Regions from separate parts of the Planococcus sp. TJ-201 genome, predicted to be linked through region 2. Evidence: riboswitches for the same ligand, from Rfam matches in the RefSeq annotation. Region 2 holds a riboswitch; the other holds the start of a gene.

Region 1 (16,436 bases), on a different contig from region 2:
TATGTCCTGAATGCGCACATGAATGGAGTCCGCTTGCAGAAGCTGACAGCTCAGAACAAGAAAAGATTGTGAAAGATGCAAACGGCACGCCATTGCAAGATGGAGACGCTGTTACCGTCATCAAAGACCTGAAAGTCAAAGGCAGTTCATCGACTTTGAAAATTGGTACGAAAGTAAAAAGCATCCGGCTGGTCGAAGGCGACCACGATATCGACTGCAAAATAGATGGCTTTGGCGCTATGAAATTGAAATCGGAATTTGTAAAAAAAGCATAAAATGAAAAGCCCCTGCCCAAACTTAATAAAAAGTTTAGGCGGGGGCTTTATATTTTTAGGATATAGAGAGTGAACCGCAAAAGGATTAAACGCCGCGTTTATTTCCCCACACCAAGGTATGCAATTGCGGCAATACTTTTGCGTCGTTCATGATAGGTGAACGAACGTGGTAATCGATTAATTGCTCATAACGATGCAGCAAGTCGGAAACCAGCTGGGCATCATCCGTTGTAGCTGTATCTTCGTTGCCGGTCTGCAAGAAAAATGGAACCGCTGGATACCGCTGATGAAGCTCTTCTGCATAGGCAAAATCGTGCTGGTCAAACACCACAACCTTCAAACTGACGTTGGCATGCTGCAGCTTTTCCATAAACAAATCGAGTTTCACAAAATCCGTCTTCATTCCAGAGCTGGGCGGCTTTGGCGACAAGGTGATGTCGTCGATGTTAGTCAGCCAGTCTTGCCAAATTGACCCTTGGGTTTCAACGGCCACTTTCCAACCTTGTTGATGGCACAGCTCGACCAATTCGCCAATGCCTTTATGAAGAGCGGGATTGCCACCTGAAATAGTGACGTGTGAAAATGCTGCGCCTCCGGTTTGGATAAGCTCTTCGACAATCTCAGCAGGCTGTTTGGAAACACTGGTTCCCGTGCCGTCCCATGTGAATTTTGAATCACACCAGGAACAGGAATAGTCGCATCCGGCGGTTCGCACAAACATGGTTTTTTGTCCCATGACCATGCCTTCGCCTTGTATCGTTGGACCGAAGATTTCCATGACAGGGATTTTCATAACAGTTCCTCCTTGCGCGGACGGAACACCACATAGCTCGTCGGCGTTTCGCGTACAATCACTTGCAGGCAATTCGGCTGGTTGCTTTTTGTTTTCAATACTTGTTGAATGGATTGCCACACCTGCTGAGCAAGAAGTTCAGTGGTTGGAAATTTGTTCGTAAATTCCGGATGGTCGTTCAAGACGCTGTGGTCGTATTTTTTATGAATCAGTTGTTTCACTAATTTAAAATCAATCAAAAAGCCAGTCCCGTCAAGCTCATTGCCAGCAATGGTAATGTTGAGGTGATACGTATGGCCATGCATGACTTGGCATTTTCCTGCATCTTCACTTGGAATAAAATGCGCGGCAGAAAAATGCAGGTCTTTGTTGAGCTCGAATTGAAAGTCGTGTGCAGTGGTTGGGTAAAATTGCTGCATCATTCGACAGCACCTGCCGATTTTTTCGCCTGGTAGCGGGCAAGGCCTTCGTTGCGCAATATGCAGGATGGACATTCGCCGCACCCAGTGCTCGGAATGCCGTTGTAGCAAGTCAAAGTTTTTTCTTGGACAAAATCAAGAGCATCCAGCGTATCGGAAAGTTCCCACACATCGGCTTTATCCAGCCACATTAACGGGGTATGGATGATAAACTGCTTGTCCATTGCCAAATTCAATGTAACGTTTAAGGAACGGATAAAAGTGTCACGGCAGTCCGGGTAGCCGCTGAAATCGGTTTGGCTGACGCCGGTGATCAAATGCCGGGAACCGATCGCATCTGCATAAACTGCTGCAAAAGATAAGAACAGCAAGTTTCTGCCCGGTACGAAAGTGGAAGGCAATTCGCCTTCCTTGGCGGTCACTTCAATGTCGTCCCGTGTCAGCGCATTCGCAGACAGTTGATTGATCAAAGTCATATCCAGCACTTTGAACGAGACGCCAAGTTCTTCAGCGATTTTTCGGGCACATTCGATTTCGGCTGAATGGCGCTGGCCGTAATCAAATGTGACCGTTGCAACTTCTTTAAAATTTTTCATAGCCCAAAACAGGCAAGTGGTGCTGTCTTGGCCGCCGCTGAAAACGACGACCGCTTTTTCATTTTTCATCTAAAACACTCCTTAGTTTTTTAGAGAGGGAGTTTGCGAACCTCTTTAAGCGAACAGCATTAATAATACCATAATGTGCGTCAATCAGCTTTGGAATCGAACTATCCGAAAGCACAAGTGCTGCAAAGCGCTCTTCTGCTTTTAGTAAGGTATACTGATTTTGTAAAGAATCTCGTTGAACATATTGGAAGGGGAGATGTGACATGAAAGCAATCGTCATCGACAATTACGGAGGCAAGGAACAACTGAAAGAAAGAGAGCTGGAGAAACCGGCTATCAATGAAAACCAAGTACTTGTGGAAATCCATGCCACGTCCATCAATCCGATTGACTGGAAATTGCGTGAAGGATATTTGCAGGAAATGCTGCCATGGGAATTTCCGATTATTTTAGGTTGGGACGCAGCAGGGGTAATTGCTGAGGTTGGCAAAAACGTTAAGCATTACAGTGTGGGAGATCGGGTATTCGCTAGACCGGCCACCACACGCCAGGGAACATATGCAGAGTTTGTTCCGGTTGAAATGGAGCTTTTGGCACATATGCCAGAAAGCATGAGCTTTGAAGAAGGAGCAGCTATTCCGTTGACTGGATTGACTGCCTACCAATGCCTTGTAGGCTTTGCAGAAGTAAAAAAAGGGGACAAAGTGCTGATTCATGCAGGAGCAGGCGGAGTCGGCAGCATGGCCATCCAAATTGCCAATAGCATTGGTGCTTACGTAGCAACAACAGCAAGCGACAAAAATGATGAGTTGGTCAAGTCGCTTGGAGCAAACCGGGTAATCAATTACAGTGAAGAAGACTTCAGCGAACTGCTGGAAGATTTCGATGCGGTACTGGATACGATGGGTGGAGATGTGTTAGACAAAAGTTTTAAAGTGCTGAAAAAAGGCGGGAAACTGATTTCAATTGCCGGACAGCCTTCTGCTGAAAAAGCTGAAGAATACGGTGTGAAAGCCAGTAATTTTTGGTTGGAACCGAGCGGTGAACAATTGCAAAAGCTGGCAAACTTATACGTTTCGGGAGAACTGAAACCGACAATTGGCCATGTTTTTGATTTTACGGAGCAGGGATTGAAAGATGCGCATGAACTAAGTGAATCTCATCATGCCCGCGGAAAAATTGTCATTAAAATTAAATCTTAATCGAGCAAAGAAGAGGTTTTGGAATGTACTCATTCCAAAACCTCTTCTTTTAAAATGTGCTTTTAAACACTACTTGAATTTACTTTTCCATGACGGCAAAGTAATTGTTTTCACTGTCAGCAAAATTAAACACTTTGCCTGATGGCATGTTCACAATATCTCCAACGGTGATACTTTGATCTGAAAATTTTTGGTGCAGCTCTTCAGCATTTTCAGTGAAAAACATTAAGGAGGGAGTGTCTAGATTTACTCCAGGCGACATCCTGGCAACGGCTTCTTTGTTATGTAGAATAATGCTTGTTTCAGCACCTTCTGACGGCGCAAGTTCAATCCATCTCATTCCGTGGGTATTTTCTTCAGCCACTATAGAAAATCCTAGTTTTTTTGTCCAAAAATTTAAGGCTTCGTCTTGGTCGTTGACATACAGCATAACTTGCCCAACTTTGCTGATCATGATCTTCAGCTCCTTTGTAATATTTGAATTAGTGCTTAATCGAAATCAAGTCCCAAAAGACCATCAAGCAAGAGCCCTGATGGTCTTTCGGTGTGAGTGAGATTGTTTGTGGCTTATGATGCCAAACCCATTTTATTTATCAGGTTAAAAGTTTTCAGGCTTGCCTGATTTGTCTTCAGAATAATATTCATCCGGCGCATCGTCCTGAGCATCTTCTGTACGTACAACCAAAACATCGCATTTTGCCGAACGGACAATGTGTTCAGAGACACTGCCGATTAAGAAGCGTTCTACAGCATTTAATCCGGTTGCACCGCAAATAATAAGGTCAGCTTCTACTTTTTGAGCCAAGTCACGCGAAATCATGGTTTTCGGAGAACCGTAATCGACTACGATGTTCACTTTTTCAACACCGGCAGCTAAAGCTTCTTTTTTGTAGTCGTCCAATAAATCTTCCGCAAACTTTTGAGCGCGGTCAGCAATTGATCGATCGTACGCTTCGATGGCTGCGAATGACCGGGTATCGATGACGTTCACCAAATTTAATGTAGCGTGGTTCCGCTTGGCGATGCCAACTGACTTTTTAAATGCCCATTCTGCTTCTTTGGAACCGTCGACTGCAACTAGAATTTGACTGTACTTTAATGTCATCCTAAATTCCTCCTTTTGTCTCTCACTATAAACAATTCGCTATAAGTTTTAAGGTTCCTGCTAAATTGAGGTTAATTTAGTGAATTTTTTGTCTAATTAATGACGACTATTGCCCCCTATATACAGCGTGTTTACAAGTATAAAAGTAGCAATTTAGAGCGTTAATCTTTAATTTCTGCTAAAATATAAATAATTTCAGAAAATTCTTATAAATAATTAACGGATCCTACTAACGATAAAAAGGAGGGTTTCGAGATGCGAATTGGTGTACCGACAGAAGTAAAAAACAATGAAAACCGAATTGCGATGACTCCGGCGGGTGTAGTCCATTTAAAACAGTATAATCACACTGTGTTTATTCAGGCGGGAGCTGGACTTGGTTCAGGATTTACTGACGAACATTACCGAGTTGCTGGAGCAAAAATCGCTGCCACGGCCGAAGAGGCATGGGCGCAGGAAATGGTCATGAAAGTAAAAGAACCGGAACCGGAAGAATACCGCTATTTTCGTGAAGGGCTGATCTTATTCACTTATTTGCATTTGGCTCCAGAAAAACAATTGACGCAAGCGCTGCTGCGTGCAAAAGTGACCGGCATTGCTTATGAGACCGTTCAGTTGTCGAACGGTTCTCTGCCTTTGCTGACGCCGATGAGCGAAGTAGCAGGCCGGATGTCTACGCAGATCGGAGCTCAATTTCTTGAAAAGATACACGGCGGTGCAGGAATTTTGCTTGGCGGAATTCCGGGTGTTGGGCGCGGCAAAGTGTGTGTGATTGGTGCCGGAGTTGCGGGGACCAATGCTGCCAAAATAGCAGTTGGAATGGGTGCAAACGTTACGATACTGGATTTAAATCCGGACCGCCTGCGCCAACTGGACGATCAGTTTGGCCAGGATGTCCAAACATTGATATCCAATCCATTGAATATTGCCGAATCTGTAAAAAAAGCAGATCTTGTTATTGGTGCGGTGCTGATTCCTGGGGCAAAGGCACCCAAACTGGTGACGGTAGACATGATTAAGTCCATGAAGCCTGGATCCGTTGTAGTAGATATTGCTATTGACCAAGGCGGGATTTTTGAGACCAGCGACCGTGTAACGACTCACGATGCACCGACATATGTAAAGTACGGAGTTGTCCACTATGCAGTAGCAAATATGCCAGGAGCCGTTCCAAGAACTTCTACGATTGGTTTAACGAATGTCACGGTGCCATATGCAGTTCAAATTGCCAATAAAGGGTTGGTCCAGGCGGTACGTGACAATGATGCCTTAAAAAAAGGCATCAATACGCTGGCTGGCTATGTAACATATGAGGCTGTAGCTTTAGACCAAGGACTGGAGTACAAATCAGTCGAAGATGTTTTAGGGGAATAAAACGGCGCCGGAAAGATTCCAGCGCCGTTTTTGATGTTAGTTTGTAATGATTTGAAGTTCCTTTGGAAATTTTGTCAAGACTTCGTAGCCGTCTTCTGTAACGACCACATCATCTTCGATGCGGACACCAACTTTGCCGGGAACATAAATGCCGGGTTCCAGTGTAAAGACCATTCCTTTATCCATTTTCATTGGATTGGCTCCGTGAATAGAAGGGAATTCGTGAACGGATATGCCAAGGCCATGGCCGAGGCGGTGTGTGAAATACTCACCATATCCTGCATCTGTAATGACTTTGCGGGAAATCTGGTCCAGCTCAGCTGCCGTGACACCCGGTTTGACCGCTTTCAGTGCAGCCAGTTCAGCCTGCAGAACGATATCATAAACGGCTTTTTGTTCTTCACCAGGTTCACCGAGCGCCAATGTGCGGGTGATATCTGAGCAATAGCCTTTGTGGACAACCCCAAGATCGAATAGCACCAAGTCACCATTTTGCAGTTTTCGGTCGCCGGTTTTTCCGTGAGGCGAAGCGGCTTTGTCGCCTGTCAACACGGTCGTATCGAACGACATATGAGTCACCCCGCGTTTTTTTAATGCCAATTCAATTTCTGTCATCACTTCAATTTCAGTGATGCCTTCTTTAATTGTTTTAGCAGCGACTTCGATGGCATAATCGGCCAGTGCAGCTGCTTCACGCAAAATCTGAAGTTCTGCTTCGTCTTTGATGACGCGCATAGCATTCAACTGATCATCCAGCTGCACAATTTCGAGTGAACCAAAAAACGAAAGGATGGCATCATAGCGGTCAACGGTCATATGGGCTTTTTCTATAGCCATGGTTTTCAACTCGATGCCACGAGATTGCGCGGTGTTGTATAAAATTTTCATCGAATTTTGCGTATCTTCGTGGCCTACAATTTCGCCGGTCCATCCGGCGTTTTTTGCATCCGGCATTTCCATCTTCGGACAAATCAGGAAAGGTTCTGCTTCAGTGAATACCATCACCCCCAATAGGCGTTCGTGTGGGTTGCTTTGGAAACCGCTGACATAAAAGACGTTAAAGGGATCGGTAATAAACGCAGCGTCAATTGACTGTTCTTTTAAATAATTTTGTAATTGCTTGATTTTGGTCATATGTACTCCTCCTCCACATGTGTAGCATATCAAAAATCAGGGGATAAATCAGCTGCGAATCAAACTACTAGCTGCCATTTGCAAGTATTTCATGAAATCATGCCGTGTTCCTGCATGTCGGAAACAGAGCAAGATTGTGGAATATCCATAATAAAATCGGTATCATTACAAATGAACATTTTTACATTTCCAACAATCAATAACAAACTCATTGGAGGGATAGTATGCACATTTCATATCACGGACATTCAGTTGTAAAAATTAAAACAGGCGAGTTCACGATCCTAATTGATCCATTCATTAACGGAAACGAATTGACGGATTTGAAAGTGGCCGATGAAAAGCCAAATGCCATTCTTTTGACGCATGCCCACAACGATCACGTGGGGGATACGATTGAACTGGCAAAAAGCAATAACGCACAAGTAGTTGCACCAGTCGAACTGGCTAACTACTTAGGAAGCCAAGGAGTCAATGCAGTTGGCATGAACTTAGGCGGTGCACATGAATTTGATTTTGGCACAGTGAAATTTACAAAAGCATTCCATAGTTCTTCATATACAACCGAAGAAGGCGAAGCAATTTATGGCGGCATGCCAGCCGGGATTCTCTTTAAAGCAGAAGGCAAAACAATTTATCATGCCGGAGATACCGAAGTGTTTGGCGATATGGAAATTCTCGGCAAACTTAACGACATTGATGTAGCCTTCGTGCCAATCGGTGACTTTTTCACAATGGGGCCGGAAGATGCAGCTTACGCAGTTGAGCTGTTAAACCCTAAAGTTGTAGTTCCCGTACACTATGATACTTTCCCACCCATCAAACAGGATCCCGAACACTTCAAGTCCTTGGTCAAAAATGCAGAAGTCAACATCCTGCAGCCAGGCGGCGGCATTGAATTATAATTACGGACAACACCCAGAGAGCCTTGGCTTTTTGGGTGTTTTTGTTTTCTATCCAACTGTTTCACTCGATTGCCAAATGCACAGGAGGTCCACAGGAAGTGAATATGGTAACCTTTGCGACAGGAAGTCGCGCTCATAGGTTACCTTCCATCAGGCCACCTCCACTTTTCTAATTGTCCAGTTGCGGTGGCCAATTCCTCGGGACATAAGTCAATCCAGCAGTGTGGCATAGAGCACCACTCTGCTGGATCGCCTTATGCCTGTCGGAACTGAGCGGCCACCTCCACATTTCATTGAATTATGCTACACTATTAGGTACATGAACGCAGAAAGAATGGGTGAAATCATGGCGACTAAACATGAACAGATATTGGATTATATAGAGACCTTGGCCGTCGGCGAAAAAATTTCGGTGCGGCGCATTGCCAAAGAGCTTCAGGTGAGTGAAGGGACTGCTTACCGGGCTATCAAAGAAGCGGAAACGAAACGGTTGGTGTCGACCATTGAACGTGTCGGAACCATTCGGATTGAACGCAAAAAGAAAGAAAATATTGAGCGGCTGACCTATGCAGAAATCGTCAACATCGTTGACGGGCAAGTGCTCGGGGGAAGAGCTGGATTGCATAAATCTTTAAACAAATTCGTGATTGGCGCGATGCAGCTTGAAGACATGATGCGCTATACAGAAGCAGGCAATTTGCTGATTGTCGGCAATCGCTACAAAGCACATGAATATGCGCTTCGTGCAGGTGCAGCCGTGTTGGTAACAGGGGGATTTGAAGCATCCGAAGGAGTGAAGAAGCTGGCAGATGAGTTTGAACTGCCGGTTATTTCAACTAGCTACGATACTTTTACTGTGGCAACGATGATTAATCGGGCCATTTACGACCAATTAATCAAAAAAGAAATTCTTCTAATAGAAGATATTTTGATCCCACTTGAAGTGACAGCGTATTTAAAAGTAAAAGAACCAATCAGAAGATATCATGAATTGAATGAAGAAACGACACACGGCGGTTTTCCGGTGGTCGATCAGTCGAATAAATTGGTCGGCATCATTACTTCTCGTGACGTGATTGGGCATCCGCCTACTGAGATCGTCGAAAAAGTGATGACCAAAGATCCCATCACGGTCTCTATGCAAACTAGCGTCGCCGCGGCAGGACATCGTATGATTTGGGAAGGCATTGATTTGATGCCAGTTGCAGATGATCATGGCAAGTTGAAAGGCGTCATCAGCAGACAGGATGTATTGAAAGCAATCCAAACTGCTCAACGTCAGCCGCAGCAGGGTGAAACCATCGACGACATCATCAAAAGCCAGCTGCATCAACAGTCCAATGATAAACTAGTATTGGAATTTCGAGTCACACCACAAATGACCAATGCCTATGGTTCAATTTCTCACGGCGCGTATACAATGATTCTCACGGAAGCTGCAGGAGCGGCTCTAAAAACAAAAAATCGAAAAGATAGTGTACTGGAAAACATTTCAATCTACTTCTTAAAACCGGTTCAGCTGGATGCCGTAGTGTTTGTCCATCCGAATATTTTGGACATCAGCCGGAAGTCTGCAAAAGTTGAAGTTGATGTGTCTCTTGATCACGAAATCGTGGGCAAGGCTATGTTAACATTCCAGTTACTGGATCGATAAACTGAGATTCCTCTCCAACAGTAAAAAAGGCAGCAGAATCACTCATGACTGAGTGTTTCTGCTGCCTAAAATATTCTATCCTGGATAAGTGGCTTACGGGTTTAAATCTGCTTCTTCTTCAAGAAATGTCTGATAATGCCGGGACGCTTTGTAATTGTAATAAACGAGAGCCACTCCAAGTACGATGAAAACGGCTGAAACAATGTACGTGATCGCACTTTGAAATACGAACAGCTGGTTGATGCCGAAAAGGGCCAAAAAGCTTCCCAACGCCATTGATGCACGAGCAGCATACCATTTTTTTCGAATGGGCAAAACAGTGCGTGTACGGAATTGCTTTGTTTTGTTATAAAAATAAATAACAAATGATACAATGATTAAAACAACGAATATTAACATAGGGACCTCCTGAATTCCAAAACTCATTATCATTGTACTGAGAACTGAGCAAAATTGCGAATGGATTTCCTTATAAAATGGAGGAACTCGGAAATGAACAGTCAAATCATCGACACAATTAAGCAATACAGCACCATTATTATTCATCGCCACGTGCGTCCGGATCCGGATGCATACGGGTCGCAGCTTGGATTGAAATACTTATTGGAACAAAATTTTCCAGACAAACGTATTTTGGCTGCAGGCACACACGACTATACGATGGACTTTCTGGATTTTCCTGATCAGGTAGAAGATCAGGATTTTGAAGGAGCATTGGTTATCGTGACCGATACCGCCAATACAGAGCGCGTGGATGATCAGCGCTACAAAATGGGCGCTAAGCTCATTAAAATTGATCATCATCCGAATGATGATGCCTACGGCGATATTATCTCCGTTGACACAACTGCCAGCTCAGCATCTGAACTGGTCTATGAGTTATTCGCTTATGGACGCGAACACGAAGGTTGGACCTTATCTTCAAAAGGAGCACGTTTGCTGTATGCAGGAATTATCGGAGACACCGGCCGCTTTCTTTTTCCAAGCACCACACAAAAAACTTTTGCAATCGCAGGTGAACTGATCAAATACGATTTTGACCGCAATGCCTTGCACAACGGCATGTACGAGATGGATCGCAAATTATTGCATTTGCAAGGCTATATGTACCAAAATTTTAAAATGGATGAAAATGGAGCGGCTCATGTCAAAATCACCAAAGATATCCTAAAAGAATTTGATGTTACAGCAACGGATACTTCTTTGCTGGTCGGTTCACTTGGCAATGTCAAAGGCATGAAAGCTTGGGTTATTTTAATTGAAGAAGATACTGAAATTCGGGTGCGTTTGCGTTCTAAAGGTCCAGTCATCAATACCTTAGCAAAAGAGTTTGGTGGCGGGGGCCATCCAATGGCTTCCGGCGCAACGGCTTATTCTTGGGAAGAGGCGGACCGGGTAATTCAGCGTCTTGCTGAAATCTGTGCTGCCGCAAAATAAAGAGGAGGAGTGTGTCAATGGTTTATCCGCATATAAGCACATCGGCTGATTTGCTGAAAAGTACGGTGCGCCTTGACCAACTTTTCCCGTATTTGAAGGAACAAGGAGCCGTTTCCGCTGCAATCGTTAATACGAAACTGTATGGCATTCTTCCGTTTTGGGAAGCCTGCCAACGTGCCGGCATCCATGGGGTAGTCGGCCTTTCGGCATTTATCGAGTATGAAGAACAGTCTTATCCGGTTGTATTGTACGCCCAGTCGAATAAAGGCTACAGCAATCTTTTAAAGATCTCGAGTGCGTTGGCGACAAGAGACAAAGAATCCATTCCGGAACAATGGCTGAAAGCTTACCGGGAAGGGTTGATTTGCGTTGTTCCGAATAAAATCGAGTGGCTGTTGACAGACCGCACGCCGGTGTTTGAATACATAAAAGAGCTATTTGGTTCAAAAGCGTTTGGCAGTATTGAACGGCCGGGTGGAATCCTGTCAGATCAGGAATCGGCATTTGCTGAAGTCTGCAAAAGCATAGCACTGCCGATTATGGCAACACACGAAAGCCGCTATTTGACAGAGCATGATGCCTTTGCTTATGAGGTAGCTTCTGCAATCGGCCAAGGCTTAAAATTAAATGATCCCCAAAGGCAGAAGCCAGAGCATCTCAGTGCTTACGTCCCTAGCCTTACAGAATTTGCTTCTTGGTTCGCAGACCGTCCAGAATGGCTCGAGTGCACAGCCGATCTGCTGAAAAGCTGTCAGGTAACAATTCCGATGAATCGCCAACTGCTCCCGGTGTTTCCGCTGCCCCAGGAAACCGACAAAGCTGCTTATATTGCTGAGCTGTGCAAAAGGGGATTGTCAGAGCGGGTACCCGGCTTTTTAACGTCTTACCAGGATCGACTGGATTATGAGCTATCGGTAATCGGAACAATGGGTTTTATTGATTATTTCCTGATTGTTGCGGATTTCATGAAGTACGCCAGAGACCAGGATATTATGACAGGTCCAGGCCGTGGATCTTCGGCCAGTTCGCTTGTGGCCTACTCGTTGAAGATTACCGAAGTAGACCCTCTTGAACATGGTTTGCTTTTTGAGCGTTTTTTAAATCCAGAACGAGTTACATTGCCGGATATTGACATTGATTTTGCTGACCATAGACGCCAAGAAGTTGTAGACTATGTCGCGAAAAAATACGGTACGGTTCGAACGGCGCAGATTATTACATTTGGCACTTTGTCCGCCAAGGCTGTTGCCCGGGACACCGCACGGGTGTTTGGTTTTGAAGCGGAAGAACTCGAAGCCATCTCAAAAATGATTCCAAACCGCCTGGGAACGACACTTCGCTCGGCTTTAAAGGATTCACCTGCATTGAACAGTTGGATTGTAGAGCGGGAAGAGCGCAAATCCTGGTTCAAGACTGCTTTAAAATTGGAAGGCTTGCCGCGCCATGCCTCTACGCATGCAGCGGGTGTGATTTTGAGTCCAACCCCGTTAGTTGAGCATGTCCCGATTGAAAAAGGGAACGAAGGCATATACTTGACGCAATGGCCCATGCATGAACTGGAAGCGATAGGCTTGTTAAAAATGGATTTTCTCGGTCTGCGCAATTTAACAATTCTCGAACAGATCAGAGCGCTCGTGTATTGGGATACAAAAAAACGGATAGACTACCGGAACATCCCACTCCAAGATGAAGAAACGTATAAATTATTGGCAGCAGGGGATACAACTGGCGTCTTTCAGTTAGAGTCTGATGGCATGCGCCGTGCACTCCAGCAAATCAAACCAACGGCTTTTGGCGATATTGTCGCTGTGAATGCGTTGTTCCGTCCAGGTCCGATGGAGTTTATACCGTTATATGCCAGACGGAAACACAAACAGGAGGCCGTGAAATACGTCCATCCCATTTTAGAGCCAATTTTAAGCGAAACTTACGGCGTTATCGTATACCAAGAACAGATAATGCACATTGCGGCGAAAATGGCGGGCTTTTCACTTGGAGAAGCCGATTTGCTGCGCCGAGCCGTCAGCAAAAAGAAACGAGAAATTCTCGACGAAGAACGACAGCATTTTGTCGGTGGAGCAAAGGCAAAAGGATTCACTGAAGCGGAAGCAGCGGAAGTTTATGATTTGATTGTCCGTTTTGCCGATTATGGCTTTCCGAAAAGCCATGCGGTAGCTTATAGCATCATTTCTTATCAATTGAGCTACATGAAAACTCATTATCCGGTTTATTTCTATACCGGCTTATTGACCAACAGTGCCGGCAATGCAGAAAAAACCAAACAGCTGCTGCAGGAAATTAAAGAAAAGAAAATTCCGCTGCTGCCGCCATCGGTCCAACAAAGCCGCCATTCGTTTTCTGTAGAACAAGGACAAGTGCGAATTGGGTTGAATGTGGTAAAAGGCGTTCCAGGAACGACCATAAGGGCATTGCTTGCTGCTAGAGAAGAAGGACCATTCAGCAGTTTGTTCAATATTGCTGAACGCATTTCTGCTTTGCATTTTAATCGGAAATCGTTTGAACCGTTGATCAAGGCAGGCGCTCTTGATGAGTTCGGTCACGACCGCAGTGTTTTATTGGCGTCGCTTGATAGCGCCATTAAACACGCTGAACTCGTCAAGCCGACTGAAGACCCCGGCTTGTTTGATGACATGGGATCCAGCTTTATGAAGCCAAAACATACGAAGGCTACTGCGATGCCAGAAACCTTGAAACTTGATTACGAGAAAGAAGTTCTTGGGTTCTATTTGTCCAAGCACCCAATTGAACGCGAGAAAGAAAATCGCCAGAAAAACTTTCAAGAATTGAAATCGCTGAAAACCAAACGGGACCGAGAATCGGTTATTGTCTTAGGAATGGTGGATGAGGTGAAGCGGATCCGAACAAAAAAAGGTGATGCTATGGCATTCTTGACGTTAATGGATGAGACAGGGCCCGTTTCTGTGACTCTGTTTCCAGTGGAGTATGCAAAATATAATCTGCTTTTGGAACCGCAGGCAATTCTTGAAATTCATGGAGTGGTTGAAAATCGCAATCAAAAAACGGCCATTATATGCAAAACAATAGAAACTTGACTGCTTTTCTCAAAGAAAAGCAGTTTTTTCTTTACGTAGCCCTATTTTTTTTGTAAGGTAAAGGTTATGAGTGGCCAGACCACTTTCAAAAAAATGGGAACTGAGGAACTGCCATGAATCAATCGAAACGATATTTGGACATAGTACGAGACATTCGTGACATGATTCGGCAAGAAAAAATCAAGCCAGGCGACCGCATTCCATCTGAGAGGGAATTGGCCGAAACAATGCAAGTTGGTCGATCAACATTGAGGGAAGCACTGCGCAGCCTGGAATTGTTGGGATTGATCGAAACACGCCGAGGAGAAGGGACTTTTTTGTCAGATTACAGAAACCATAAATTGGTTGAAGTACTGTCAACATTTGTTCTTCAAGACAATCAATCACATGAGGATGTTTGGCGGACACGTCAGCTTCATGAAATGGCGGCTATCCAAGAGATTTGCCAAAACGAAGCAGTCAGCCAAATGAAAATTTGGGACAGTTTTCGGCTGCGTCTTAAAGGCGAAAGTTTTCAACGAGAAGACTTTGTCCGGGAATTGATGGTGCTATCGGGTAACAGGTTGTCTTTAAAAATCTGGTTTTTGCTAAAACAATACAGTGGCAACCCATATGATGGACCTGTTTCTTCTGAAGAAATAGACCGCATGAACAATATACTGACCGCAATCGAGCAACAAGATGCCGATACGGCCATTCGCGAGTTTAAAGCATGGAGTGAATGGCTACAAAAGGAGAGAGTACGCAATGGCAATGATTCGTGATATTTTTAAGCGCAACAAAGACAGCAAAGAAGCAACCATTCCTTCAAAATCTGCAAAAGATGTACCAGAAGGGCTAATGACCAAATGCCCTGACTGCAAAGAAATTACGTTGACAAAAGATCTCGAAAAAAACAATAAGGTTTGCCCAAAATGCGACCATCATTTCAAGATGACCGCGCATGAACGGATAAATAGTTTGTTGGATAAAGGCAGCTTTGAATCAATGGACGACCACTTAAAATCTGAAAATCCACTTGGCTTTCCAGGGTATGCGGAGAAGGTCCAGGCAGACAGTGAAAAAACCGGTTTAAATGAAGCCGTACTGACGGGATCCGGTAAGCTCTTGGGACAAGATATTGTATTGGCAGTGATGGACTCCCACTTCCGAATGGGTTCAATGGGTTCAGTTGTAGGTGAGAAAATTACACGTGCCATTGAGGCAGCTACGGACCGCAAATTGCCATTCATTATCTTCACGGCGAGCGGGGGAGCGCGCATGCAAGAAGGCGTGCTGTCTTTAATGCAGATGGCTAAAACCAGTGTTGCGTTAAAGCGCCACAGCAATGAAGGCTTGTTGTTTGTATCGGTTTTAACGCATCCAACAACTGGCGGCGTATCTGCAAGTTTTGCTTCAGTAGGAGACATTAATATTGCAGAACCGAAAGCTTTGATTGGTTTCGCCGGCCGCCGCGTTATTGAACAGACGGTTCGAGAAAAACTGCCTGAAGATTTCCAGACAGCTGAGTTCTTGCTGGATCACGGACAATTAGATGCAGTTGTTCATCGTACAGACATGCAAAGTACTTTGTCGACTATCGTGCGGCTGCATACGAAAGGGGCTGTGGCAAATGGCTAAGAAAAACGGAAAAAAATCAATGCCTTTTGAAGAGCCGCTAATTCAGCTTCGCGCAAAAATTTTGGAACTGAAAGAGTATACGGCAACCGCTGAAGTGGACTTGAGTGCGGAAATTAAATCATTGGAAGACCGATTTTCAAAACTCGAAGAAGAAATATACGAGAACATGAAACCTTGGGACCGGGTTCAAGTAGCACGGCATCCCGAACGGCCTACCACTCTTGACTATATTCCGTTGATTTTTAACGATTTTATTGAAATGCATGGAGATCGCTTGTATGGAGACGACGCTGCAATTGTCAGTGGGATTGCATCTTTCCATGGACAGCCCGTAACCATTATTGGACATCAGCGAGGCAAAGACACAAAAGAAAATGTCAGACGAAATTTCGGCATGCCGCATCCGGAAGGCTACCGGAAAGCCTTGCGTTTAATGAAGCAAGCAGAAAAGTTCAAACGGCCGATTATTTGTCTGATTGATACCAAAGGTGCGTATCCTGGCAAGGCAGCAGAAGAACGCGGACAAAGCGAAGCGATTGCTCGTAATCTTGTGGAAATGGCTGGGCTCCAAGTGCCGGTATTGTCTATTGTGATTGGTGAAGGCGGCAGCGGTGGCGCACTGGCACTGGGTGTTGGCAATCAAATTTTAATGCTGGAAAACTCAACATTCTCAGTCATTTCTCCAGAAGGAGCAGCTTCCATTTTGTGGAAAGATTCTGCTTTGGCGCAAACAGCTGCCGAAGCGATGAAAATCACTGCCCCAGATTTGCTGGACATGAAAATAATTGAACACATGATTCCGGAAGTGCGCGGCGGTGCGCATCACGATCCGAAGAAAC
Region 2 (16,436 bases):
TCATTGGTATCCCTCCGGTTATCTTCATGTTTCGTCATCTTCTTCAATTCCCCTTTTTCTGAAATTTAATCATCCATATCCTTTAAGGGAATCATTTCGACGGGAAGGGATTTATTTGGTAAAGTGAAAAGTAAGAACTTGACTGGAGGCGTTCAGATGAAGAAGATTGTTATTGTTTCAGACACACATATTCCATTCCGCGCCAAGAAGTTGCCGAAGCAATTGCTGGAGGCGTGCCAAGAGGCTGATTTTATCGTTCATGCAGGCGATTGGCAGACGATGGATGTCTATCATGAGCTGGCAGCCTATGCAGAAATTGATGGCGTCACCGGAAATGTTGACCCATGGGACATTCTCGAAAAATTCGGCCGCAAAAAGATTTTCACATTTGGAGAATTAAAAGTTGGGGTAGTGCACGGCGATAGCCCACAGAAACCCACTGAACAGCAGGCTTATGACACATTCGCTAATGACGATGTCGACATCATCGTTTTCGGCCATTCCCATACACCTGTGATGCGGGAGGTGGATGGGGTGACTTTGTTCAACCCTGGTTCTCCTACTGATAAGCGCAGACAAGCCCAATTTTCTTTTGGCCTGCTGGAGATTGGCGATTCTTGGGAATTAAAGCATGTTTTTTTCGATAAAGAAAGTTAATCAAGAATCACCTATTGTTTTCCTTTGGGATCAAGTTAAAACCAGACCTTCTCAGCGAAGGTCTGGTTTTTCTTTGCATTCTTTTATTAGCACAAACCCAAGTTGCTTTAATGCCGATTCCAAATTGGATTCAATCAACACATCTTTCAGTGCCGAAGCAAAATGGGGAACTTTTAACGCCATGAAAGGTTGAATTCCAGTGATGACCGGTGTTACACCGATTACTTTCAGGATATTTACGAGCTTCAACAAGTATTCCCCAACGACAGAGTTTATTTGCAAAACGCCAGAAACATCAATAATCAAATAATCCATTGATTCTTCACTGCATTTTTTAAGCACATGGTCAATAATAATTTGTGCCCGCGGCGCTGTAATATTGCCAATGACCGGAACGATTGCTACACCTTTAGTTACCGGAACGATGGGTGCAGTCAATGTTTGAATTTGTTCATTTGCCTTTTCTAGCTCCAGTACATAAGTCAATAGGGTCGACATCATTTCGAAAGTAGTAAGCTGCTCTTCAGAAAGCTTGTGGTATCGATCATCCAATCCGCAAATAGTGCCGTAAACTGTGCCATCGTTGTAGTAAACGGGAACTCCAACGAATGTTCCGTTTCCGTAATTTGCAGTGATCTCCATAGAACGGGTCAACTCATTTTCCGAAACATCCTCTATGACTAATGCAGAAGGTCCATGGTTGATGCTTAAACTGCAAAAAGACTGAGGAAGGGGCATTGAACTGCCTTCTTCGACTAGCTCTTTACTCGAGTTGTAGACTTTAATGATGTTATTTGTATGGCCATCATTTTTAGCAATGAATATTGAATTGATGCCAATTTGTTTGCTCAGCAATTGCAGTATATATGCGGCTGCTTCGTCAAAGTTACTGAAATTTCGTTTCTTTTGCATCTTTTCCACTTTCAGTCCCCACTCTCTTAGAGTAACTTCTACGATATCTATATGAAGTAATTGAATATTAATCTCAAAATTAGGAAGCCAATAAATTGTATCACTTGAAGACAAATATAAGAAATCGAGCCAAGTACGTCTATATTCCTATATTAATTATACAGTGAAATCCACTATTATCACATTTAATTTGTGTAACAAATATTGTACGAAGCAAAGGGTTCGTCATTGTTTAGAATAGGGTATATGAAGAGTAACAGTATTTGGAGGTGGCAAAATGACAAACGAACTGGATATTCTTGTATTGGAACAATCTGATACAATGATTTACTTTAGATGGACAGACTCAGAAGATGTTTGCCGAGTAAAACGCGATGAACAGGTCATTTATACCGGCACTCAGAATTTGCTTAAGGACACAGGTTTAAAAAAAGGTGAGCTGTATACCTACACAATCGAACGGCTGGATGCTTCTGGCAAATGGACAGATAAAATCAAGCTTCATACCGGTACGGAAAATCCGAAAACGGACAGTATCAATCGCTTGGAAGAAATCGTACTGACCGCCATTGTTTCCAAGGGAAGAATTTCTTTGGCTTGGGGAGAGATCGACGGCATTTCAGAATTCGATATTTATCGAAATGGCCAACTGATTGATACAGTTAAAGGCAATCAATATACGGACCGCCAAGTTCCCATGAATCAAGAGTTTACCTTCTGGATTCGCGGTAAACGACCTGTGGCGCGTTCTGAAGAAGATTTTAGTGTAGAAAAATTCAAAATGGCCAAGATATTTGGTGCTTTAAATTGGAATTCTTCGCAGGAAAAAGCCGCAATGGAAAAGTTTTGGATGACCAAAAAAATTGCTTCGTTAGACTCTCTCTTATCTGATGAGGAAAAACCCAAAATATATCCACTCTGGCATTTCCGCTATCAAACTTTCTTGCCCGATTTGGTGCTGAAAAACCCGAATCTCTTATCGCCCTTTCCTTATTTCCAAGGCGATGGCAGAAAGTTTGATCCCGAATCGTTGCATTACCGGACACAAGTTAATTTCACTGTGGACTTGAAAGATGAAGAATCCTCTTTCGTTTATGATAAAGATGTGGGTCCCACAATCGGCTATAATTGGCGAAAGAAATTCAGCAAAGCAGATGTGGCTTCTGCTGAAGGAATCGAGCTCGAGAAACTTGAAGAAACCGGCCACAAAGTTTCCATTACGCTAAAACATGCCGTTGGAAATCCAATTATTACTTCACCTGATATTGATTATAATGTATCAGCTGCCTTTTACCGCGACGGCACTTATGACATTATAGGAATTCATGACCAATCGCCGAACCATGAAGTGTACTTAAAATTTGGCGATGACGGCGAATGGATGGATCTTCATCAGACTGAAAGCGAAGGACTGGCTTTTATGGCAGACCCTATTGCCAGCCATTATTGGCGAATCTCCAACTTTTACTGATTCAACTTGATTTTTCTCTATCTATAAATAAAGCCCGAACCGGAGATCCGGATTCGGGCTTTATTTAATGGAAAGCGGGATAATCTTCCGCTCCTCAGTCTATTAACATTGCAACGAGACTGCCGCTTTTCTTATTTACTTGTCTAAAAATCGTTTGCGAATGTGAGGCGGCGGCAGCATGCAGCTGTCCAGCTTGCCAAACACTTTGTAGCGATTTTTGGCTACAACATCATACGCTCCATCACGGAGTGCACGCGGGAATGGTTTCAGGTAATACGCCAATTTCCACAGGCCAGTCAAATGATTCGAAATCATTAAAGCACCTTCGGATTTCACATATGCCTGCCCATCCTTTATCAATACAAGGCTATCGACATCATCCGGTACCTTATGTTTTTCAGAAAGTTCCTGACCAATATCACTTTGCAACGAAGCAAATTGATAATAGCCGGCCGGATCATGGTTTATGATAAACTGAACGCTTGAATCGCAAAAATTACAATCTCCATCAAATAAAACGATGGCATGTTCCATATCGGTTTCCTCCTTTGAAAAAAATGGTTCTCTCATCTTAATAGCCTCTTTTGCCTTTATTGAAACACCTCTTCAGTTGAAAGTGTTCCTTGATGGAAAAACAGTTTCCATCCGTTCGGTCTTTTTTTCCAAATAGAACTGCGGTTTGTCAGCTTTTCGGTCTTATGGTTATAAAGCTGATAGGTAGTCAGGACAGCCGCCGGGCCCAATTCATGCAAAGCAAAATGCGTTATTTCCATTGGATCTGGAGTTAGTGGATGATTTTCATCATAATCAGAGCGTTTAATGATCCCACCAGAGCTGCCAAACTCAAAAAACTCATTGTCCAGTACTTCCGACAACTTGTCCATCGAAGTTCGGACTTCTGGCTTTAAATGACTGAACTCGAGGGCGTAGATTGCTTTGGTTAGTTCTTCCATCTTTATTCTCCTCCCCTGTATTTCCCGGGAAATAGATTTTTCAAAAATAGCCCTCCCTGCCATAAGGCAGGAAGGGCATTCCGATTTATTTGTCGTCTTTAAAGAACTTTTGTGGGTCTTCTCCTGGCTGGTCTTGCGGAGTATCTGATGATCCAAAATCCTCAACGTCCTCAAAGCTGTCTTGGTCATCACGGAGCGCACCATCTTCTTTTTCAACCGGCTGGGATGTAGAGGCACGCAGCACATCTTCTTCCGGTGGGCGGCTTTCCAGATCCAGCTGTTGATCTGCATGGTCAATGCAAGTTAACGCAGTCGGTAGAGCTTCCAATCGTTCAAACGGAATTTCTTTGCCGCATACAGCACATGTTCCGTATGTCCCATCTTCAATTGCTGCTAGAGCAATTTTGGTATCTTCTAGTTCTTCTTGTTTAAACTGAGTCAGCGCCATGCCGCGTTCCTGATCGTAAAGATCGGTGGCGTTGTCTGCAGGATGATTATCGTAATTTGAAAGCTCAGTCGACTCGAGCTCTTCTGTATGTTCAACACGTACTTCAAGTGATTCCACCTGATCCTCTAATTGTTTTTTCAATTGCTTTAGTTGTTCGTTCTTCATCCAATTTCCTCCTCAAAAAACTCACTTACCTTCTATATTGCCTTTATTAAGGAAATCAAACCTGGAAATCTGTCAGGCGTTGCTGTCCTGCCGCTTAAAAGTCGTCAAATCGATCCAATAAGCTTAATAGATAATCATCCAGCCGATGACGCATCAACTCGTTGGACAGTCCTGTCATTCCGAAGACTTTCCAGCCTGGGTAAACAATAGGTGAACCATCAAGAATATCCGTCAATGATACCAAATCCCAATACGGATCGTACGTAAATGAGCTGCCGGCATGGCGTTCATACGCAGCCAGAAAATCATTGGCGACTGAAATTCCGTACATTTGGGCCAGGTTGACACGGCAATGCCCTACATCAATTCCTGCGGGACCGCGGCAAGCATTCACCCAGTCCACAATGGCACTGATCTTTCCGTCTTCCCATAACACATTCGCCGGATGGAAATCGCGGTGAATAAAGCATTCAAGAGCTTCGGGACGGCTGCCGGCTACAATATAAAACGCACGCATCCAATCATTCTGCACTTTGGACCATGTCGGCTTTTCCAATAAAAACGCATTGTTATACGAAAAATAGTTGTATGGGAAATCTGCAGGCTCAGTTTGGTGAAGACGGGCTAACGATGCAGCCAAGCCTTCCAGCCAAGTTCCATCGTTAGAAGGTTGCAGTACGACAGTTCCGAACATTTTGGTCATCAACACTGCGGGCATGCCGCTCTTTTCACCGGTTTCGTCATATGATAGTAAATGAGGGACAAGAAGGCCAGCCTGCTCTGCAAACTGAAGGCTATCCGCTTCATGCTTGGCTAAATCCGGTTCTTTCTCTAACCAATCTGCTTTATGAAAAAGCCGCAGTACATATGAGAGGGACTTGCCACTCTCCTTTACATCCAACTCAAATAAAGTAGAGGAAGTCCCTCCTTTCAGCGGCTTAACATTCGTTAATTCTGCTGTATTTCCAAACTGCGCTTTTACCCATTCCAGTGATTGCGCGGGCAATCCATTCCATTCGTGTACAGCCATCCTTGCCGCTCCTTTCTGCCTATCTTTTAGTTTTAGTGTACCATGAAAAAATAAGGATTCCATAATATAGAAATGAAGCAAATGAACCGCAAAACAACCGTTTTCCTTTCGCGAAAAAGCACAGTTCCCTAAAAGCCGGCATTGCTCGACAACTGCCACCACAGGATTCACCTTCCCATATAGCGGCAGAGCAAGGTTTTGACCGGGTATAATTCGGCCACGTTACAATTAGATTCAGTCTCTCACTTTCTCATATTCCTTGTGCTCTTGTTACTGAAATTCACGGATTGACAACCAATAGCAAGTCTTATACGATAGTTAAGGAAAATCAAATAACCCGGCAACGGGAGAGGTTCATAGCATTTCACCCTCTATAAAAAACTATGGATTGTCGAAACTCAGCCAAATCCACATGCGATTTGGCTTTTTCTTTTGTCCGTTTTTTATAGCCCTCTTCCAAGCCGGCCATTTAAAGGAGGCCGTTTTTATGGCAGGAAGAAACGAAGATACACTCGATCATTTATCATTGCTCGGCAATCAGAACACCAAGTATAAATTTGAATACGATCCGGAGATTTTGGAGCCAATCGACAATTTGCACAGCCGCGACTATTTCGTGAAATTTAATTGTCCGGAATTCACATCACTTTGTCCGCAAACAGGTCAGCCTGATTTTGCAACCATTTACCTGAGCTTTATTCCCGACAAAAAGCTCGTCGAAAGCAAATCACTGAAGCTTTATTTGTTCAGCTTCCGTAATCACGGAGATTTTCATGAAGACGTCGTCAACATCATTATGAATGATTTGATCAAATTGATGGATCCCCGCTATATCGAAGTATGGGGGAAATTCACGCCGCGTGGCGGTTTGTCGATTGACCCTTACACCAACTACGGCAAACCAGGAACCAAATACGAAGAAATGGCATCGTACCGGATGATGAATCACGACTTGAATCCGGAAACGATTACCAACCGATAAGGGGCAGAGCGGATGTTACTTTATCTAAATGGCGCATTTGTCGGCTTGTTGATCTTATCAAACATTTTGGCCGTTAAATTGTTCAGCATCAATGAATGGGCCGTTTTGCCAGCTGCTGTCATTGTGTACGTTTTTACATTCCCGATTACCGATACGATTGCGGAAGTATACGGCAAAGAAGCCGCACGGCAAACCGTTACGGCAGGGTTTGTCACACAACTTTGTGCATTGGCATTTATTTTTTTCGCCATCCACTTGCCAGCCGCCCCCTTTTTCGCAGACCAAGAATCTTTTGAAACCATTTTTTCTGCAGGTTTCCGGGTAACCTTAGCCAGCCTTGTCTCTTATTTCATCAGCCAGAACTTGGATGTCACCATTTTTCATAGACTCAAACAACGGCACGGTGAATCGCGTTTATGGCTGCGCAATAACGCTTCAACGATGACAAGCCAATTCGTCGATACGAGCATTTTTATTACCATCGCTTTTTACGGCACGATGCCAACCGGTGCATTGCTTGGCATGATTGCAACCCAGTATGTCTTTAAACTGCTGGTAGCCGCAGCAGATACACCATTTGTATATTTGTTGGTCAGGCTATGCAGACGCGAGCAATTATCTGACAAGCAGACTTATGGACACAAAAAAACGGAAGCTCTCGAGTAGAGCCTCCGTTTTTTGTTATTCAAAAGATGAGTGCAACCGTTTAGACCTTTTCACGCGTTTTTTGGACGCGGTCTCTTACGCTTACTTTCGCATCAGCCAAGACCATATCTGCTACAATCGGCAAATGATCAGAAACCGATGTTTCAATAACTTCTACTTGAACAACTTCTACTTCGGTGTCAGATAAAATATAGTCGATTCGCGTCGCCGGCCAAAAAACTTCGGCCGTCTCATTGTTTACGTAAGGAGATGGATATGTGTATGCATCCCCTCTTTTCATTTTCAGGAATGCGTCCTGGAAATGCTTGTTCAGCTTTTGCATATGGACATTGGAAGAAGAGGCATTAAAATCGCCAGCAATGATTCGCGGAAAATGGCTTTTCCCTGTAATGTCCAGAATTTCATCTACACTGACAACCAATTCTTCATCTTTCAATGCTAAGTGGGTATTGAAGACACTCAAGTAAATGCCATCGACTTCAATAACAGTTTCCAAAATTCCACGCTGTTCATTGTTGCCAAATGGACAATGCACCTGCGTCAACAAATGATTCTCTACATACTTGATCGGATACTTGCTTAAAATCATATTGCCGTATTGGCGATTCGGCCGTTCCGAATCTTCAGGCGCAAAATTCATATTGGCTCCGTAAGCAGCATACATGCCAAGTCTTTCGCTCAGCCATTCTACTTGGTCGACAAACGAACTACGGTCAGAAAAATAACGGTCAACCTCCTGCAAGGCGATGATGGTAGCACAGGAATCCTCAATAACTACAGCGGTCTTTTCCAAATCAACTATTCCATCCATCCCTAAACCATGAGCAATATTAAACGACATGACTTTTACAATCGGTGCCTTCTTGTTCTTCCCGTGCATGCAAACCTCTCCTTTTCGATTAAAACGAATCGTTGGCAGCTGCTTTAATTGCTTTCAGTATATACCAAGCTCGCAGAAACATACCATAACAAGGGCGTAAACAATTGTTAACAATTTGTAAACATGGCAAAGTTGAGACGGCCGCACAACTGGAGTGGCTTATGACCCTGAGAATCTGGCTGCTGGAGGCTGGACACTAGGAAAAACAGAGGCAGACACGTAGATTCGACGGGCATAAGACGGGTCGTGTAATACGGTTTTTTGCACGTTCCGGAAATTTTATGCACGCTCAATTGAATTTATGCACGCTCAGCAAAATTTATGCACGCTTGCGAAAATTTGTGAACGTTCACAAGATTTTATGCACGTTCGGCCCCTTTTGCACTGCTTCTTTTAAAATCGATCAAAAAAATGCAGACCTCCCATTTCGGGTGTGTCTGCATTTTCTGTATCGTTACTCCTGCTGCGTATAAATGACAATTGCGTCCCGCAGAAATTGTGCTGCTCCTGGATATGCTTTGTCGTAATACGCAGCAAACCGCTCGTCAGCTACATACATCTCGGCAAGTCCACGATGTGCTTCCTTGCTGTAGGATGGCCACGTAAAGCTCAGCCACTGGCGATGCAACTCAGCCGTCCGCATTGCTTCTCTGCTTGATGGATCGCCTGATTTCATAGCATTTGCCAAACTATCCAATACCTGTTGTTCAAGGCGTGTGAATTCTAAATATTGCTCTTCACTCATCTTCAACATCTTGGCGTTGGACTGGTCAACCAATTCGTCCCCATATTGGCTGCGTACTTCACTGCCATACTGCCCTTCGTTGTCATCCACCAGTTTTTGTTTAAAGCCCTCGAACTTTTCTTTATCAGCCATGGTGCTCTCTCCTTTTTTTGTGGAAATGGTTTTTTCCACATTGGTAATCAGGAGGTCCAATTGCATCCGTTTGGCGAGAAGTCTTTCCCGGTGTACTTCTAAAGCCTGGGTATAATCAAAATTAGGGTCGTTGACGATCACTTTAATTTGTTCCAGCTCCAGCCCAAGTTCGCGGTAAAACAGGATTTGCTGCAGCTTGTCCACTTCCGGCTGGCCATAAATCCGGTAGCCTGATGAACTTTTTCGCGCCGGCTTCAATAAACCAATTTCATCGTAGTAACGTAAGGTCCGCGTGCTGACGCCAGCCAAGTTCCCCATTTTTTGAACAGTGTATTCCACATCTCCACCTCCTGATAAACCCACTTTACACCTTAACGTTGCGTCAAGGTCAAGCGGTTTTATCAAGTTAATTGCTGTTCTGCAAACTCTCTGTAAAGCGAATGGGAAACTATCAATTCCCGGTGCGTTCCAATTCCGGTCACATGCCCTTTTTCAATAAAGACAATTTTGTCCGCATCGACGATTGTCGATAGCCTATGAGCGATCACCAACGTCGTGCGCCCTTCCATCAACCGGCTTAATGCCTGCTGAACAATGCCTTCTGACTGGCTGTCGAGGCTTGCGGTCGCTTCATCCATCATTAAAATTTTGGGATCGCGCAAAAAGGCGCGGGCAATGGCGATGCGCTGACGCTGTCCGCCTGATAGTTTTACGCCGCGCTCTCCAACTTCTGTGTCTAGCCCGTCAGCAAATCCACGAATAAAATCTTCCGCATAAGCCATACGTGCCACCCGCCAAAGCTCTTCAGCAGAAATCGTTTCGGCATCCGGCAAGCCATAGGTTAAGTTTTCTCGGATGGTGCCGCCCATCATTGCACTTTCCTGTGAAACATAGCCGATTTGATCGCGCCAGGAAGCAATTGAAATTTCAGCAATTGGAATGTTGCCAATTGTTATTTGACCTGACAGCGGCTCATAAAATCGTTCGACCAAGCCAAAGACAGTGGTTTTTCCACCGCCGCTCGGTCCAGCGAACGCAATCATTTCTCCCGGCTGCGCTTCGAATGATACATCCACTAATACGGGTTCCCCTTGATCGTAGGCAAAACTCACCCCATCCAGCCGCAATGCGTTTCCGGCAATATCCATATCCGGCTTTTGCTGCTGTTCTTCCAATGGCAATTCGAGTATGCCAATGATCCGTTCTGTAGCACCTTTGGCTTTTTGAAGTTCTGTAAAAAAGCGGGCAAAGGTCGCCATCGGAACAATAATCTGAAATAAGTAAAGGAGAAAGGCAACGAGTGAACCTGTCGACATCTCACCATTTGCCACACGAATTCCGCCATAGCCAATAATCGACACAATCACCACCATGACTACCAAGTACATCAACGGGGCAATCAACGCATAAATCTTCGCTTCTTTCATGCCAAGCGTGAATAATTTGTGGATTCCTTGTGTCCCTCTAGCTTCTTCTGTTGTTTCTGCTGTTGATGATTTCATTAAACGGATCTCACCCAGCGTCTGCTGGACATGGCCCGTAAAATGGGCAGTCTCATCCTGCAAGTTCCGTGAAATCTTGGCCATCTGGCGTCCGAGTGGAATCATTACCGCAATCGTCAGCGGCACCGCCAACATCATCACTAGGGTCATTTTCCAATCCAAAATGACCAAAATGATGACAGCACCAACAATCGAAATGATGCCTGTGACGAACGATGGAAAGTGATCCGTGATTAAATTACGGACAATTCCGGTATCGTTAACGACCCGGCTTACCGTTTCCCCGCTTGAATGCTGGTCGAAATAACTGACACGCAGGCGAATCAACTTCGCCCACATCCGTTCTCTCAAGCCTGCGACTACCCGCTGCCCCACCATGCTCAGCAAATAAATCGAAATGCCGTTGATAATGGCTTGGACAATAAAAGCGGCGACGATTCCCGCAATTAATGGTGCACTTAAAGCATCGAGAGAAAATCCATCAACGAGATTTTTCGTCAATAGTGGGACTACCAGCCCAACCAAAGTCGTTACTAGACTGGCAAGCAGGCCAATCGCCAGCGCCAACTTCGGGATCTTCAGTGATAATAGCAGTGAAACAAACGGCTTCAAGCCCGTTTCATTGGTTTTCTTTTTCATCTTAAAGCTCCTGTTCTGTGCGTCGCACTAAGCGAATTTGGCATAAATGCACGTATCGGTCAAACGCTTGCCATCCACCGACCGCTCATCATTTTTCAGGATCCCTTCCAAAACAAACCCCAGCTTTTCAGGAATTGCCCGGCTCTTAAGGTTTTCTGCATCGCATTGAATTTCCAGGCGATGGCATTTTAGCGTCGCAAATGCCAAGTCGTTCAACGCCGAAACCGCCTCCACCATGTAGCCTTTTCCGGTCGCTCTGGAATCCAGCCAATAGCCGATTTCCATTTTCGGCACGTCCCATTCAATACTGTGAAATCCCGTAGTTCCGATAAAACGCCCTGTCTCTTTATCAAAAATCAAATAGCGCAAAACTTCCTTTTTCATAAAACTCAAATGCGATTCCAGCTGATTGATTTCTGTTTCTTGTGGCGAAGGTTCTTGCTGAGCAAATCCCAGCCAAGGCTTTAGCTCATCAAGTGAAGCATGGATAGCCTCATTTACAATTTTGCCATCTCCAGGCATTGGCATCCGCAGCAGCAAACGTGCTGTTTTTAGTTCAGTTGGCACTTCCGGCAAGTTGATCGTCATAAACACATTCCCCTTTACTTCTATAATAGGCTTGATATCTGTAATGTGTAATCTCATTGAAAACTATTGAGCTGCCACTATTTTACGGTCGCGCGGCAGCCACAAGCCAACCAAGGCAAGAATCGGCAAGAACGATACGACCACCATCGTCTCGTAGACACCAATGGAATCCATCAAAATCCCAATAACTACAGCTCCAATGGCACCCATGCCAAAAGCCAAACCCACCGTCAATCCGGCCATCGTACCGATTTTGCTCGGTACGAGCTCCTGTGCATAAACAACCGTAACGGAAAAACTGAGCATAATGAAAAATCCAATCAATGCCAGGAAAATCAAAACGGCGTACAGCGGCAAATACGGCAACAAAGCAGCTAGCGGAATCGGCACAATAATCGACAACAGAATGACATTCTTGCGGCCGATCCTGTCCGCCATCGGCCCCCCAAAGAAGGTGCCTGCTGCACCGACACCGAGAAACAAGAATACATACAGCTGCCCCTGCTGAATTGTCAGGCTATAAGATTCAATCAAATGAAAAATGTAAAAGCTAGTCATATTGGTGACATAAAAAGAGCGGGCAAAAATAATAATCATTAAAAGCGCCAAAGCAATGCCCACTTGTTTTTTCGTCATTTCAGGCAATGAAGACAACAAAACCTTCTTCACTTTCTGAAGCTTTTCCTGCTCCAGCTGCTGCTTGTACCAAATAGATATTCTCGACAAAATAAAAATACCGAGAGCGGCGACAAACAAGAACAACGCTGCCCCTATCTGTCCGAGTGGCACTAGAATAAAGGCACTGATTAGCGGCGCAAGCGCCTGTCCGGAATTTCCGCCCACCTGATAAATCGACTGGGACAAGCCACGCTTGGATCCAGCCGCCATATAGGACACACGCGAGCCTTCCGGATGAAATACAGCAGAACCAAGACCGAGAAAAATAACCGAAACGAGAATCATCCAATATTCCGGCGCAAATGCCAATCCGGCAATTCCGATAAATGAACTGGTCATGCCGAGCGGCAACGCAAAAGGCATCGGTTTTTTATCACTGATAAATCCCACAACCGGCTGCAGCACAGACGCTACGATGTTCAACACAAAAGCGATCAAGCCCAATTGCGTAAACGTTAAGCCAAGATCTGCTTCCAGTATCGGGAACATGGCTGGGATGACTGACTGCAAAGAATCATTCAGCAAATGGCAGCCGCCAATTGCGAACATCACCGGATAAACGGGATTTCCGGCCAGTGAAGAAGAATTTATTGCTTTCGCCATGAGGCTACCTCCAATACAGGTCTATAACTGACAATAATTTCATTATAGAGGAGTTGGCTGCTTTTCGTTAACAAAAATAAAACACCTGCGGGAACCCCACAGGTGACTGATTATACGGATATTATGCAGCTGAAGGTTTCAACTGCTGCCAATTTTCCAGACGTCTGTCTAAAATAAAATTACCGAACGGCACAAATGCCGAAATAACGGCTCCAACCGAGAAGCGGAAAGGCCATTTGTAAATAAATGTCATATAGATAGTAATTAAAATGTAAATACTGAACAAGGCTCCGTGTATAGGGCCAACAACGCTGACCGCTTCCGGAAATTCAAAGAAATATTTTAACGGCATCGCAATAAAGAGCAGGATCAATAATGAACCGCCTTCAAGCAAGCCCATAAACCGAAATGTTCCCAACGCATTCTTAAACATCGACTATCCCTCACAATCTGCTTTCATTATAAAAGCAGGACGGAACGCTGTACAGTGGGTTGCCAAAGAAATCAGCAAGGGTTTTGCATGGGCGCACAAAATTTCGACACAAACTCCTGTACGTCATGCTTTTTCATCCCAGTTTTACGAAAAGCACTTTTAAGTAATCGCCTTCTTTAAATTCTTTTTGCACGCGGAAGTCACTCGGCAAGGTAAATTCCTCCACAATACTGTATTTTCCGCCAAGTTCTTTAAAGGCCTTGTCGATAAATCCTTTGAACTTCTTCATTCCAAAAGAAGCACTGTTGGTCGAAGCCACGATCACACCGTTTTTCTCCGTGATGGCGATCGCTTCTTTCATTAAATTTGTGTAATCCTTTGATGTGCTGAACGTATATTTTTTTGAACGCGCAAAACTTGGCGGATCCAAGATGACTACGTCAAACTTCAATTCCTTACGCTTTGCGTACTTGAAGTAATTGAACACATCCATAACCAGGATGTCCTGAGTCTCGAAATCAATGCTGTTGACGCTAAATTGCTCAATCGTCTTGCTCGAGCTTCTTTTCGCCAAATCCACACTCGTCGTTTTAACCGCATCGCCAAGTACTGCAGCTACTGAAAAAGCGCCCGTATAGGAAAAAGTGTTGAGTACCGTTTTGCCTTTGGCGTATTTTTGCTTGATGGCATTTCGTACATCCCGCTGGTCCAGAAAAATTCCCGTCATGGCCCCGTCGTTCAAGTAAATCGCAAAGTTCACGCCATTTTCTTTGACGATCATTGGAAATTCACCGCGCTCGCCGGTCACAAAATCATCTTCTTCGATATACTGCCCCTTCGTGTCAAAACGTTTTTTCTGATAAATCCCTTTGCAGTCGGCCACGTTCTGCAATGCAGCAATTACTTGATCCTTGAATGTGTAAACTCCTTCACTATACCAGCTAATCAAATAAAACCCATCGTAATAATCAATGATTAAGCCGCCAAAACCGTCCCCTTCGCCGTTAACAACGCGGAAAGCAGTTGTGTCCGGATTGCTGAAAAAAGATTGTCTGCGGCCAATTGCTGTCGCCAGTTTGCGTTCAATAAAGGGCTGGTCAATGGCATCCTGTTCATCGCGCGTTAACACCCATCCATATCCCTTGTTTTGCAGTCCGTAGTAGCCTTTCGCCAAAAACTGTCCCTGTTTATCAACCAGTTTCAGTATGCTTCCTTCGCCTTGCAGAAGTTCTGAATTTTCCAAAGCTTCTTTAACAATCAACGGATAGCCTTTGGCATATTCCGCTTTAAATTTATCGTTTATTTTAATTGAAATTTCCGATTTCATCAGTTCTCATCCTATCTGTAAAACGCTGTTTTGCTTTATAATTAGTGTATACGATAGCTGATCTTCTGCCCACCCTCGCCGTGTGAATTTTTCCAAGACTCGCTTAGGAGGAATTGCCATGAAACCGAAGTTTCATATCTACAATATTCTATTGACGACCGGGGAACACTTGGAGAATATACGCATTGAAGGACCACTCGAAGATCATTTTTCCGGAGTGGCAGTCAGCCTTTTTGCTGTGAAGGACGTGACAGGCAAAACCATAGTCTTGAGCATCTTTCATATTGTCAAAGCTGATTTGATTGCAGTGGAAGAGCACTAACGCTCCTCTGCACCGAAAAATATTCATGCAATACAGCAAAAAAGCGCTTTGCAAAATGCTGCAAAGCGCTTCTCTTCTATTCTAAAATCCAGTCCCAGGCTTCATTCATTTCTTCCATATGGAAGTGCTTGATTTCAAGTTTGGGCAGCAGGTTTTCCACTTCTGTCATTTGCCCAGCAAAATGCGTGGAGCTGATTACAGCAAATTTATGAAACTGCTTCCAGGCCGCCATGTCTACTTTCATACTTTCTCCGAGGCCAGTAAAAGCCGAGCCCCCTGTATCATTTATGACTGCATAAATATTGAATTTGCCTTTGTCCGCAAATTTATCCTGGATAATTTTATTAATTTTTTCTGCATCTTCTTTTGTTGCAGTTCCTTCAAATTCCATTGCGATGGTTTCGGTATCTTTACTTGGCACAAATGTTAACATAATTCTCCTCCTCAGGTTTCATTGCTGAAACTGTTTATTCTTTCAACCAGTCCCAAGCTTGATCAATTTCTTCCATATGAAAATGGCGGGATTTGATGCCTGGCAAAAAGTCACCCAGCTCGGCCACTTTCTCTAAAATGTTTTTTTCACTGATCACCGCTAACTTGTTGTACTGGCCCCAATGCTTCAAATCGATTTTGACTTCTTCGACTATTGCAGCAACCGTTGGCAGCTTTGCCTGTTGAAGGATGGCCAAAGCATTAAATGACTGTTCACCAGGGAATTGCTCTTCAATAACGTTTTTTAACTTGAGCAAATCTTCTTTTGTCACCTGACCAATAATTTCAAAAGCAATTGTTTGTGAATCAAGGCTCGGAATAAATGACAGCATGCTATTCCTCCTCATTTTCTAAATTATGGTGGTATCTTTCTTATTCCCTATTCAGCTGTCGACAAACGGCTTAAAGGCAAGTGCACTATGGTGTTTACTGATATATTGCATGAAATATTTTATTGGCTATGTAAGTTGGTGTATAATAACACTACATGCAGTAAAAAAGGAGCGCTTGCAATGCCTATTCCCATAAATCATTCGAAGCCTGTACGTGTCTCAGCCAAAGAAAGTGCGTATCTTCAATTGCAGCAATGGATTATTGACGGCACATTACAGCCCGAAGAAAAACTAGTCGATACGGAACTGGCACAAGCTTTAAGCTTGAGCAGAACCCCCATTCGCGAAGCCCTTCAATTATTGGAAGTGCAAGGATTTGTCGAGATGTTTCCAGGAAAAGCTACGCGTGTCACAACAATCAAAAAAGACGATCTTAAAGACTTGTTGCCGCCTCTTGCTGTTTTACAGGCTCTTGCAGC

Evidence for each region. Region 2 has a riboswitch for preQ1 ahead of queF (preQ(1) synthase). Riboswitches for the same ligand answer to the same signal wherever they lie in the genome.
Region 1: it holds a riboswitch for preQ1, as region 2 does, so the genes downstream of both, queC (7-cyano-7-deazaguanine synthase QueC) here and queF (preQ(1) synthase) in region 2, are expected to answer to the same signal.

What each region holds. Positions count from the first base shown of each region.
Region 1 is NZ_JBZDOG010000007.1:101,477-117,912, forward strand. It holds gene AC4EG4_RS16320 (zinc ribbon domain-containing protein YjdM) at 1-275, shown strand, start outside; gene queE (7-carboxy-7-deazaguanine synthase QueE) at 361-1,068, opposite strand; gene queD (6-carboxytetrahydropterin synthase QueD) at 1,065-1,490, opposite strand; gene queC (7-cyano-7-deazaguanine synthase QueC) at 1,487-2,152, opposite strand; PreQ1 riboswitch class I at 2,159-2,202, opposite strand; gene AC4EG4_RS16340 (NADP-dependent oxidoreductase) at 2,356-3,294, shown strand; gene AC4EG4_RS16345 (VOC family protein) at 3,374-3,748, opposite strand; gene AC4EG4_RS16350 (universal stress protein) at 3,893-4,399, opposite strand; gene ald (alanine dehydrogenase) at 4,655-5,773, shown strand; gene AC4EG4_RS16360 (M24 family metallopeptidase) at 5,810-6,907, opposite strand; gene AC4EG4_RS16365 (metal-dependent hydrolase) at 7,132-7,812, shown strand; gene AC4EG4_RS16370 (DRTGG domain-containing protein) at 8,159-9,466, shown strand; gene AC4EG4_RS16375 (YtpI family protein) at 9,560-9,865, opposite strand; gene AC4EG4_RS16380 (DHH family phosphoesterase) at 9,959-10,903, shown strand; gene dnaE (DNA polymerase III subunit alpha) at 10,921-13,977, shown strand; gene AC4EG4_RS16390 (FadR/GntR family transcriptional regulator) at 14,091-14,741, shown strand; gene accD (acetyl-CoA carboxylase, carboxyltransferase subunit beta) at 14,725-15,597, shown strand; gene accA (acetyl-CoA carboxylase carboxyl transferase subunit alpha) at 15,590-16,436, shown strand, end outside.
Region 2 is NZ_JBZDOG010000005.1:297,523-313,958, forward strand. It holds gene AC4EG4_RS14160 (hypothetical protein) at 1-4, opposite strand, end outside; gene AC4EG4_RS14165 (metallophosphoesterase family protein) at 157-657, shown strand; gene AC4EG4_RS14170 (STAS domain-containing protein) at 709-1,569, opposite strand; gene AC4EG4_RS14175 (DUF3238 domain-containing protein) at 1,847-3,040, shown strand; gene AC4EG4_RS14180 (thiol-disulfide oxidoreductase DCC family protein) at 3,176-3,574, opposite strand; gene AC4EG4_RS14185 (nuclear transport factor 2 family protein) at 3,631-3,993, opposite strand; gene AC4EG4_RS14190 (TraR/DksA C4-type zinc finger protein) at 4,079-4,606, opposite strand; gene AC4EG4_RS14195 (phosphotransferase family protein) at 4,701-5,636, opposite strand; PreQ1 riboswitch class I at 5,980-6,027, shown strand; gene queF (preQ(1) synthase) at 6,124-6,618, shown strand; gene AC4EG4_RS14205 (queuosine precursor transporter) at 6,631-7,284, shown strand; gene AC4EG4_RS14210 (endonuclease/exonuclease/phosphatase family protein) at 7,325-8,164, opposite strand; gene AC4EG4_RS14215 (MerR family transcriptional regulator) at 8,619-9,380, opposite strand; gene AC4EG4_RS14220 (ABC transporter ATP-binding protein) at 9,443-11,182, opposite strand; gene AC4EG4_RS14225 (GNAT family N-acetyltransferase) at 11,210-11,770, opposite strand; gene AC4EG4_RS14230 (MFS transporter) at 11,834-13,051, opposite strand; gene AC4EG4_RS14235 (DUF3817 domain-containing protein) at 13,173-13,484, opposite strand; gene AC4EG4_RS14240 (class I SAM-dependent rRNA methyltransferase) at 13,618-14,811, opposite strand; gene AC4EG4_RS14245 (hypothetical protein) at 14,930-15,133, shown strand; gene AC4EG4_RS14250 (SpoIIAA family protein) at 15,210-15,566, opposite strand; gene AC4EG4_RS14255 (SpoIIAA family protein) at 15,601-15,957, opposite strand; gene AC4EG4_RS14260 (GntR family transcriptional regulator) at 16,138-16,436, shown strand, end outside.